Regions from separate parts of the Paenibacillus sp. SRL342 genome, predicted to be linked through region 1. Evidence: riboswitches for the same ligand, from Rfam matches in the RefSeq annotation. Region 1 holds a riboswitch; each other region holds the start of a gene.
What was found. A riboswitch is a leader RNA that binds a small molecule or an ion and turns the genes downstream of it on or off. The one in region 1 is predicted to bind S-adenosylmethionine.
Positions count from the first base shown of each region.

Region 2: another riboswitch for S-adenosylmethionine. It lies ahead of mmuP (S-methylmethionine permease); the one in region 1 lies ahead of AC4E8D_RS25770 (methionine ABC transporter ATP-binding protein).
Region 3: another riboswitch for S-adenosylmethionine. It lies ahead of metA (homoserine O-acetyltransferase MetA); the one in region 1 lies ahead of AC4E8D_RS25770 (methionine ABC transporter ATP-binding protein).

Region 1 covers NZ_OZ481790.1:5,848,422-5,851,704, reverse strand. The annotation lists gene AC4E8D_RS25780 (COX15/CtaA family protein) at 1-574, shown strand, start outside; gene AC4E8D_RS25775 (Cthe_2314 family HEPN domain-containing protein) at 766-1,482, shown strand; SAM riboswitch class I at 1,619-1,760, shown strand; gene AC4E8D_RS25770 (methionine ABC transporter ATP-binding protein) at 1,887-2,921, shown strand; gene AC4E8D_RS25765 (methionine ABC transporter permease) at 2,922-3,283, shown strand, end outside.
Region 2 covers NZ_OZ481790.1:6,164,546-6,167,828, reverse strand. The annotation lists gene AC4E8D_RS27215 (GerAB/ArcD/ProY family transporter) at 1-618, shown strand, start outside; gene AC4E8D_RS27210 (Ger(x)C family spore germination protein) at 615-1,823, shown strand; SAM riboswitch class I at 1,894-1,995, shown strand; gene mmuP (S-methylmethionine permease) at 2,088-3,283, shown strand, end outside.
Region 3 covers NZ_OZ481790.1:1,962,363-1,965,645, forward strand. The annotation lists gene AC4E8D_RS09015 (HRDC domain-containing protein) at 1-61, shown strand, start outside; gene corA (magnesium/cobalt transporter CorA) at 132-1,067, opposite strand; SAM riboswitch class I at 1,519-1,642, shown strand; gene metA (homoserine O-acetyltransferase MetA) at 1,879-2,796, shown strand; gene AC4E8D_RS09030 (PLP-dependent transferase) at 2,821-3,283, shown strand, end outside.

The sequences.
Region 1 (3,283 bases):
ACTGCATTTCGGCTTTGCACTGATTGCTTTTGCCAGTTCCCTAATGATGGCGCTGGGCATAAGGCAGGAGGCCAAAGATGGTGGATTGGAGCGCCTGAATAAATACCCTCGGGTCACTAAAAAATTCAGGAATCTGGTCTGGTTCTCCACCATTTACACATATCTCGTGGTATACACGGGTGCATTTGTGAGCCACACGGATTCTGCCGGCGGATGTTCCGGATTTCCGCTCTGTAACGGGCAGATTATTCCTGAGCTTTCAGGTGGGGTAGCGGTTGCTTTTGCTCACCGTGCAGCAGCTGCGTCGCTCGTGATTGTTATCGCAATCCTGGGTCACTTCGCTTACCGTAATCATCCGGACAACAAGGAAATGCGTACTCTTGGTGTGGTATCCGTTGTTCTTATTCTGATGCAAGTAGTCATTGGTATTTTCATGATGGTGACAATGAACCGTCCGGAAGTATACATGTTCGTAGCTCTTGCTCATATGCTGGATATTGCCCTATTGTTCGGAATCTTAACGTATATGAGTTTCCTGGTGTACAAGCTGCATCGCCCGGTTAATCGATTCTAAGACATAGCTCCATTCTTTTGGGCTAAACATGAAAGTCCACCACCCAGTGATGTACATCATTGGACAGGTGGACTTTGTTTGATGTCAGTGGGATCAGGGCAACCTATGGCATGCAGCAATTACACGGAATGGATGATGTTTTACGTTTACGGTGATGAATTCTTGTTGATTTGGAAAAGAGGAGGTTAGATATGCTACGAACGTTGTTGGGGGAAAAGCCACGTATAAACGAAGGTAAATTGAAGGCAGCGATGGACGCAATGGCGCATACGCTTGAGCTATTTCAGCGACAAATGCATGTAGACCATGATCCCACGCATGACTATCGAAAGCTGTATGTGTGGACGCAGGGACTCATCTCCTCACTGGATGAACTGGAGCAAAGCTGTTTCGCTGCTGCTCATTTTCGCAAAAAGGTCGTTGCAGGTTCAACGAACGATATGACGCCGACTGAAAAAGCCGAGTATGCCCGATATGTGTATTTCTACAAAGATGGCTTTATCCGCTGCTTTGCCATTCTGGATAAAGTGGGCACGGTATTAAATGAAATATTCCAGCTGAATACTTCCAATACCAAAGCGCATTTTTCTTATTTTACGGTGTTAAGGCAGTTCGATTATGCGAGGGAGCATCATGATCTTGCGTTGCAATTAATACAGATCAAGGACTCTTATCGTGAACCGATGAGCAAGCTGCGCAAACGACGTAATATGGAAATTCACTACATGAACTCTGAAATGCATGATGACCTGTGGCAGTTACATCAGACCCTGCAAGGTAAAGTGAAATTGGAGGATCTGAATCAGCATGTGCAGGAAATGCGTCAGGGCGTGGATATGGTCTGTGAAACGTTAACAGCCTCTTATAGTTATATCAACAAAATATGGAAAAGAAATAATTCCCTTTGACAAATCGGAATACTTGGAATATACTGAGTTTCAATTAGAATGTTACAGTGACAAAGATTGAACTGATATTTCAAAAGTTACGTTCACATTATAAAGCATAAACTACATGAACTTATAAAATCCTACAACAACATATTTCTTATCGAGAGCGGCGGAGGGACAGGCCCGATGAAGCCCGGCAACCGATTTGTAACGACATGATACATGTATCATTCGTTATAGATGTTAGGTGCTAATTCCTACAAAATGGTGCGAGACACGATTTTGGCAGATGAGAAGGTATATTCTTTCACGTAAAGAGCCCTCTTTGTATCTGCAAAGGGCTCTTTTTTTGTACTTTAAGGGGAGTTTTCCTTTAGATCGGGTAAAGATACATGTAGGTGGTTGGAAAGGGGCAAGTGCGATTGATTGAATTAAAAGGTTTAACGAAAACGTACGGCAAAGGGGCAAAATCTACAACAGCGTTGTCCGAGCTGAATTTAAGCATCCAAAAGGGCGAAATCTACGGAGTGATTGGCCATTCCGGAGCGGGCAAAAGCACATTGATTCGCTGTATTAATTTGCTGGAACGGCCTACGGAGGGTGAGGTATGGGTCGACGGAATCAACCTTACTGAACTAAGAAAAACCGAATTGCAGCAACAGAGACGCAAGATCGGGATGATTTTTCAACACTTTAATCTGTTATCTTCGGCAACGGTATATGACAATGTAGCTTTTCCACTAAAGCTTGTGAATACACCCAAGGAAGCCATTGATCGCAAAGTGAAGGAAATGCTTGCACTGGTTGGTCTGGAGCACCACAGCAGCAAATATCCGGCTCAATTATCGGGTGGCCAGAAACAACGTGTAGGGATTGCGAGAGCACTTGCAAGTGACCCAAATGTTCTTCTCTGTGATGAGGCTACTTCGGCACTTGATCCGCAGACGACAAATTCAATCCTTAAGTTATTACTCGACATTAATGAAAAGTACAACCTTACGATTGTGCTGATCACACATGAGATGCATGTCATTCAGAACATCTGTGACAAGGTGGCTGTCATTCATCAAGGTGGCATTGTGGAACAAGGACCTGTAACAGACGTGTTCCTGAAGCCGCAGCATGCGATTACGCGGGACTTCATGATGCGTGACCATGAAGCTGGACTTGCTCTGGAAGAGACCGCTCTGGCAAATGCAGGCGTTGAATTGCAGGCAGGTGCTGCTTCCAAACTTGTGAAGATATCATTTCTGGGTAACAAAACGTATGAAGCGATTTTGTCTAGAACGGTACGTAAAACAGGCGTGGATTTTGCCATCCTGCAAGGTACAATCTCTACGATCAAACAGGTTCCTTATGGGCAACTGACCGTTCGGTTCGAGGGTGATTCAAATGCGATTGATCGGACGATATCAGAATTAACCGCTGAGGGACTTGATGTGGAGGTGCTTCGTTAGATGGATTTTTCAACCGTACGTTGGGAAGAGGTTGGCAAAGCTTCCATAGAGACACTGCAAATTTTGGGTGTATCAGGCTTGTTTACCGTTATCTTAGGTTTACCGCTCGGAGTACTGCTATTCATGACAGCCCGATCTGCTTCGATTAAGTCACGGGCAGTGTACACTATACTATCCCTGATTGTGAATATTTTGCGCTCAGTCCCATTTATCATATTGATTGTTGCTCTTATTCCATTCACTCGTATACTCGTCGGTACAGCTACGGGGGTGCTTGGTGTTATACCACCTTTGGTTATTTCGGCAGCTCCTTACTTCGCTCGTTTGGTGGAGACGACGTTGCGAGAAGTTGATCGTGGTGT
Region 2 (3,283 bases), 320 kb from region 1:
ATTTTGCTTAGTAATCAGTTATTTGAGATCGGCAATCTGAGACCCGTACTCGGAGAGGGTATCATGCCAGTCCTCAAAGGTTTGAAACCTTCGTTGCTGGCTTACACGGGGTACGAAGTCATGTTTGTCATGACTGCTTATATGAAAAATCCCAAAAAGAGCAATGTAGCCATGAGCTGGGGCATCATCATATCGACTATGATTTATCTGATTACTGTTGTGATGGTTGTAGGCAGTCTGTCACTCGACGGCATCAAAACACGTACTTGGCCCACGCTCGATCTGGTTAGAAGCTTCGAGATTCAAGGTTTGATCTTTGAACGGTTCGAATCCCTGCTACTGGTCATCTGGATTATGCAGATCTTCTCGAGTTTCACGATCACACACTATTGCGCTTCGGTGGGCATTCGGGATTTATTTCGTACGAAGAAGATCAAGGTCATTATGTACGCCTTTCTGCCAGTAATATATCTAACAGCATTAATGCCGAAAACCGTGGATGAAACTTTTGCACTGGGTGATATGTTGGGCAATCTATCCGTGCTTCTTTTTGCCATTTTACCTCTGTTGCTGCTGTTAATAAGTCTGATTCGCAAAAAGGGAGGCAAGCAAGCATGATTCGTATTTTTATGCTTTTACGTGTAGCCTTTGCTTTGTCCGTTCTTCTGGTAATATCCGGATGCTGGAGCAGTAGGGAGATCGAGGAACTAAGTGTCTATGTTGGTCTCGGGATCGATATCGCGAAAGAAACAGAATTTGAGAAGGACATCGCTGCCCAGGGAGGAAAGTATCCAAAGAATAATTATATAACGGCTACCGTGCAGATTGCTCCCGGGACGGGCGGTTCGAACAGTAAACAGGGCGGACAATCCGGTTCACCTGCTTCGGGAAAGACTTCCTATTCCAATGAACAGCTTACTGGAGATTCGTTGCTGCAAATCTTTCGTCAGTTTGCACTAAGGCGAGACCGTCCACTTATCGGACATCATCTAAAGGTCATCGTTGTCTCCAAGGATATTGCCAAAAAGTATGGTCTGGACCAGCTGCTGGATTTTGTACTTCGGGATAACGATATTCGTCCAAATTGTCTGGTGCTGATAAGTCATCATCGCGCCGTGGATGTCCTGACTTCGGATGATCCCTCTCGGATTCCAGCATTTTATCTAACAGGAATTACCGGTAATTCATACTTGTCCAACAAAATCCTTGACCCTGTTTTGCTCTCCAAATTAGATGCCCAAATGCAATCTGGTTCCAGTTTCTTGCTCCAGAATGTACTGTACTCCAATGGAGAGGGCAAGTTCTCAGGTGGCAGCATATTCGATGGGAAAACAACCAAGTTTATTGGAGAACTAAGTCAAACGGATCTGGAAGGTTTATCGTGGCTCAGGCCTAAGGAAAGAGGAGGCGTCTTGAAGACTTACAACAAAGAGGGATTCACTGTTGTATATGAAATGAAAAAGAAGAAAACAAAAGTAATTCCCAAGGTTGTTGGCAATGATATTTCATTCCATGTAAAGACCGAATCCGAAGGCTGGTTAATGGAGGATTGGCGTGCTCCCGAAAGAGAGGAAAAAGGGGCTTATCGCGGGGAACTGGAAAAAGAATTTGCTGAACTGGCGGAACAACAGATTCGTCAGGTGTTATACAAGCTGCAGCATACCTACAAAGTGGATGTTGCGGATTTTCGGGATAGCTTACGTATTAAAGAGCCCAAAACATGGAAGAAAGTCAAAGATGATTGGGATAACATTTTTAGTACCGTGCCAATTACGTACGATGTGAAGATTAGCATTACCAATCCGGGATCATCCACCGAATAGCGATGTGTTTCATTTATGATTTAAATGTTGACACATTCATGATAGATCGCTATATTTATAAAAAATCATTTTCTTATCCAGAGAGGTGGAGGGACTGGCCCTTAGAAACCTCAGCAACAGATCTGAAGGATACTGTGCTAATTCCAGCGGGTGAAAGCCTGATAGATAGGAGCGTTTGTTTTTATTTGTCAGTAACGGCGCACTCTTTAGGCAGAGTGGGTCTTTTTTGTTTTTTCTGGATGAAGAAGTAGGGGAGCAGCAGGTATGGAGAACAACAACGACAAAGGGCATTTTCAGCGGAAAATGCAGGCACGGCATGTGGTCATGCTCTCTCTCGGAGGAGTTATTGGAACGGGATTATTCCTCAGCTCAGGTTACACCATTCAGCAAGCGGGACCACTGGGTACCATTCTGTCCTATCTGATCGGAGCCATCGTTGTATATCTGGTGATGCTCTGTCTTGGTGAACTGTCTGTTCATATGCCAGAGACGGGAGCATTTCATAGTTATGCAGCCAAATATATCGGACCAGCAACAGGCTACACGGTGGCTTGGTTATACTGGTTAACCTGGACTGTTGCGCTTGGCTCCGAATTCACAGCCGCCGGATTGCTGATGCAGCGCTGGTTCCCATCGGTGAACGTATGGATATGGAGCGCGCTCTTTGCCCTGATGATCTTTCTGTTTAACGCTTTAACGGTGAAATTATTTGCGGAATCCGAGTTCTGGTTCTCATCTGTAAAAGTAGTGACTATCGTAATCTTCATTATTATCGGTGGCGCAGCCATGTTTGGGTTCATTCCGATGGCGGATGCTGAACCAGCGCCGTTTCTATCGAACATTACCGCATCCGGGTGGTTCCCTCATGGGGCTACAGCGATATTGATGACCATGCTTGCTGTAAACTTTGCCTTCTCAGGCACCGAATTAATCGGCATTGCTGCCGGTGAGACGGAGAACCCGGAAAAGACGATACCGAAGGCTATTCATACAACGCTGTGGCGTTTAGTTATTTTCTTCATCGGAACGATCATTATCTTGTCGGCCTTACTGCCCATGTCGGATGCCAGTGTACTGGAAAGTCCGTTTGTAGCGGTAATGGAACGGGTGGGTGTACCCTATGCAGCAGACATTATGAACTTTGTTATTCTGACGGCGATTCTCTCTGCTGCCAATTCGGGCTTGTATGCATCTTCACGGATGCTCTGGTCTTTGGCTGACAAAAGAACGATCTCTCCGTGGTTTGCCAAATTGACCAAAAGTGGGGTACCACTGAATGCACTTCTGATCAGCATGGTAGGTGGTGCGCTGGCCTTGCTGTCCAGCATCATTGCGCCAGGTACCGTATATATAACACTGGTTTCCATTTCAGGTCTGGCTGTTGTTGCAGTATGGATGAGCATCAGTGCCTCCCAATACATGTTCCGCAGACAATATATCCGTGAAGGCCATGCGGTCAA
Region 3 (3,283 bases), 3.3 Mb from region 1:
ACTGCGCATGATTCGAATCCGCTTTCGTCGGCACGCAGAGACAGAGAAGAATGTTGGTTAATGATCAGAAATGAAAAAAGACGAGGCGTTTCTCCCAGAGGAGCGCTTCGTCTTTGTTATTTCATATGAGTTCATACCCAGTCTTTCTTGCGGAAAATGAAGAACATGCTCAGGCCCAGGGTAACCATCAGGCCAATCACAACAAAATAGCTGTATTTCCAGTTAAGCTCTGGCATATTCGTAAAGTTCATGCCGTATATACCCGTAATGACCGTCAGCGGCATGAAGACCGTGGTAATAGCGGTAAATACACGCATGATCTCATTCGCCCGGTTCGCAATACTGGATTGGTAGGCTTCTCGCAAGTTGCCCATCAGGTCGCGATAAGTCTCAAAGGTTTCAGATATTTTTACAGCATTCTCATAGATGTCACTGAAATATTTTTGCAGTTGATCATCGATGAGACGCAGATCTTTTTTGTTCAGGGTGTTAATGACCTCTTTCTGAGGTCCAAGCACTTTTTTCAGCCACAGAATCTCACTGCGCAGCCCGATAATCTCATTTAGATGTGACTTTTTGGTGTGCATCAGAATGTCTTCCTCAAGCTTCTCGATCCGTGCTTCGATTCGGTCACCTACGGTGAAATAATTATCAACAATCAAGTCAACCAGCAAATACAGCAGACGATCTGGTGTACTGATTTCCTGTTCCCACAGGATTGGTTTCAGTGTGCGCAATTCGCTGACCTTTTGCTTGGTAACACTAATAATGAAATGTCTGCCGAGAAACAGGTTGACCGCACGTAGAAATATCTCTTCATCATCGAAACGGATGCTATTAATCACAATAAAATAATGGTTCTCATAAATTTCAATCTTCGGACGTTGTTCTTCGTCACTAAGACAGTCTTCCACAGCCAGATCATGCATCAAGAACAACGGCTGAAGTACCGCCAAATCGTCTACGTCCGCATCAATCCAGTAAAATCCTTCCGCTGGTGGAGTCAGCGCCTGCTGAATGTCGTCCACCGGAATAAATACACCGTTGTTTACCAACCGGATTTTCATCGTTAATCTACTCCTTCTGCACCCGCCAACTTGGCGGATATTATCATTATGGGCGCAAAAAGAACAAATCAGCCGGTCGGCAGCGGAGCCTGGAGATCAGGGCTGCGTTCACTATATACTCAAACGGAAGTCACGTCCCGCTGCCGGCATGCTGATGTCAATTCTCTATGCAGTTTGTCGGAATTCGGCTGCCAGTCAGGCCTCGGGTCGCCATCCATTTAATATGTCACCTCTCACATAAGGGTTTATAACACCTTGTTTAGTATACCGCTGGTACAAGGTGCTTTCAAGCGCAAAAATGTGTCTATTTCGCGCCCTGAGGCAGTGTATGACAATGGATGATGAACGGTTCCGATCTGGGAAGCAGACATCGAACTGCATCTTGACGTGAGGGCATTAATGTAATAAAGTAGACGGTGAACCATATTTAATTACAATCTAATACAGCGAAATCTTATCAAGAGTAGGTGGAGGGACTGGCCCGATGAAACCCGGCAACCGGCGGTATACCGCACGGTGCTAATTCTTGCAGCGACTAAGTGTCAAGTGGCACTGTTGTAACTGAGAGATGAGAGAGGCGCATATCTTTTTTACATATGACCTTTCTCGAAATCCGAGGAAGGTCTTTGTTATATGCCCCGACTTCTCAGCAGTGATTTTCGCTAAGGAACTTGTGGTTGTTTGTAACGTTGGATGAAAGAGCAATTCAATGTTTTTACAAGCTCAAGGCAGTCTATAACTGTATTGATGTGAAGACATCAAGCCAGGGGTGGCTGCATCTATCTATGCACAAGGAGGAGTTAGATTTACTATGCCAATCAAAATACCCGATACTCTACCAGCAAAAGAAGTACTTGAAGGAGAGAATATCTTCGTCATGGATGAAACTTCTGCATATCAGCAGGATATTCGTCCACTCCGTATCGCTATATTAAACCTGATGCCCACAAAGGAAACGACCGAAACACAATTGCTTCGTCTGGTGGGAAACACGCCTATTCAGGTGGATGTCGTTCTCGTACATCCCAAATCCCATACGTCGAAGAATACGTCTCAGGAGTATTTGGATCTGTTCTATAAAACCTTTGATGAGATTGAGCACCGCCGTTTCGATGGAATGATCATTACGGGTGCCCCGGTGGAACAGATGGATTTCGAAGACGTGAACTATTGGAATGAAATCCAGGAGATCTTCGAATGGACCAAAACCAATGTGACTTCAACCCTCCACATATGTTGGGCTTCCCAGGCAGGTTTATACCATCATTTTGACGTACCCAAGGTTGCACTAGAAGAAAAGTGTTTTGGGGTTTTCCCACATACCATCAATAAACCACATGTTCCGTTGTTGCGTGGGTTCGATGAAGTATTCAACGTTCCACATTCCCGTCATACGGAAGTGAGACGCGAAGATATTGAAAAGAATGAGAATTTAGAGATTTTGGCTGAATCCGAGGAAGCGGGGATCTTCCTGGTTGCTACCAAAGACGGCAAACAGATTTTTGCCACAGGACATGCCGAGTATGACCCGTTCTCATTAAAGTGGGAGTATGACCGGGATGCAGCCAAAGGTTTGGATATCGCATTGCCTAGGCATTATTATCCGAATGACGACCCTTCCCGTGTGCCACCGGCTACTTGGCGCGCTCATGCCAACTTATTATTCTCTAACTGGCTCAATTACTATGTGTATCAAGAAACACCTTACGATATTGGCCCGCAAATCTAATCGAGATTACAGGAGGATGCAGCAATGGAAGACAACAACAAGTTGAAAATCGAAAGCCGCTTAGCACAAATTGGGTCCATCAATGAACCGGTAACAGGCGCCATTAACTTTCCGATCTATCAATCCACTGCGTTTCGCCACCCGAAGCTTGGACAAAGCACGGGGTTTGATTATATTCGTACGACTAATCCAACCCGTAAAGTATTGGAAGAAGCCGCCGCAGCGCTGGAGTCCGGTGATGCAGGGTTTGCCTGTAGCTCGGGAATGGCCGCGCTGCAAACGATCTTTGCCATGTTTGGTCAAGGGGATCATCTGATTGTATCGCTGGATCTGTACGGTGGAACCTATCGTCTGCTGGAACGTATTCTGTCCCGTTTCGGCGTAACTGCTAGTTATGTGGACACGAATGACCTTGCAGCACTGGAGAAGGTTCGTCAGCCAAATACAAAAGCTGTATTTATTGAGACACCAACCAATCCACTGATGA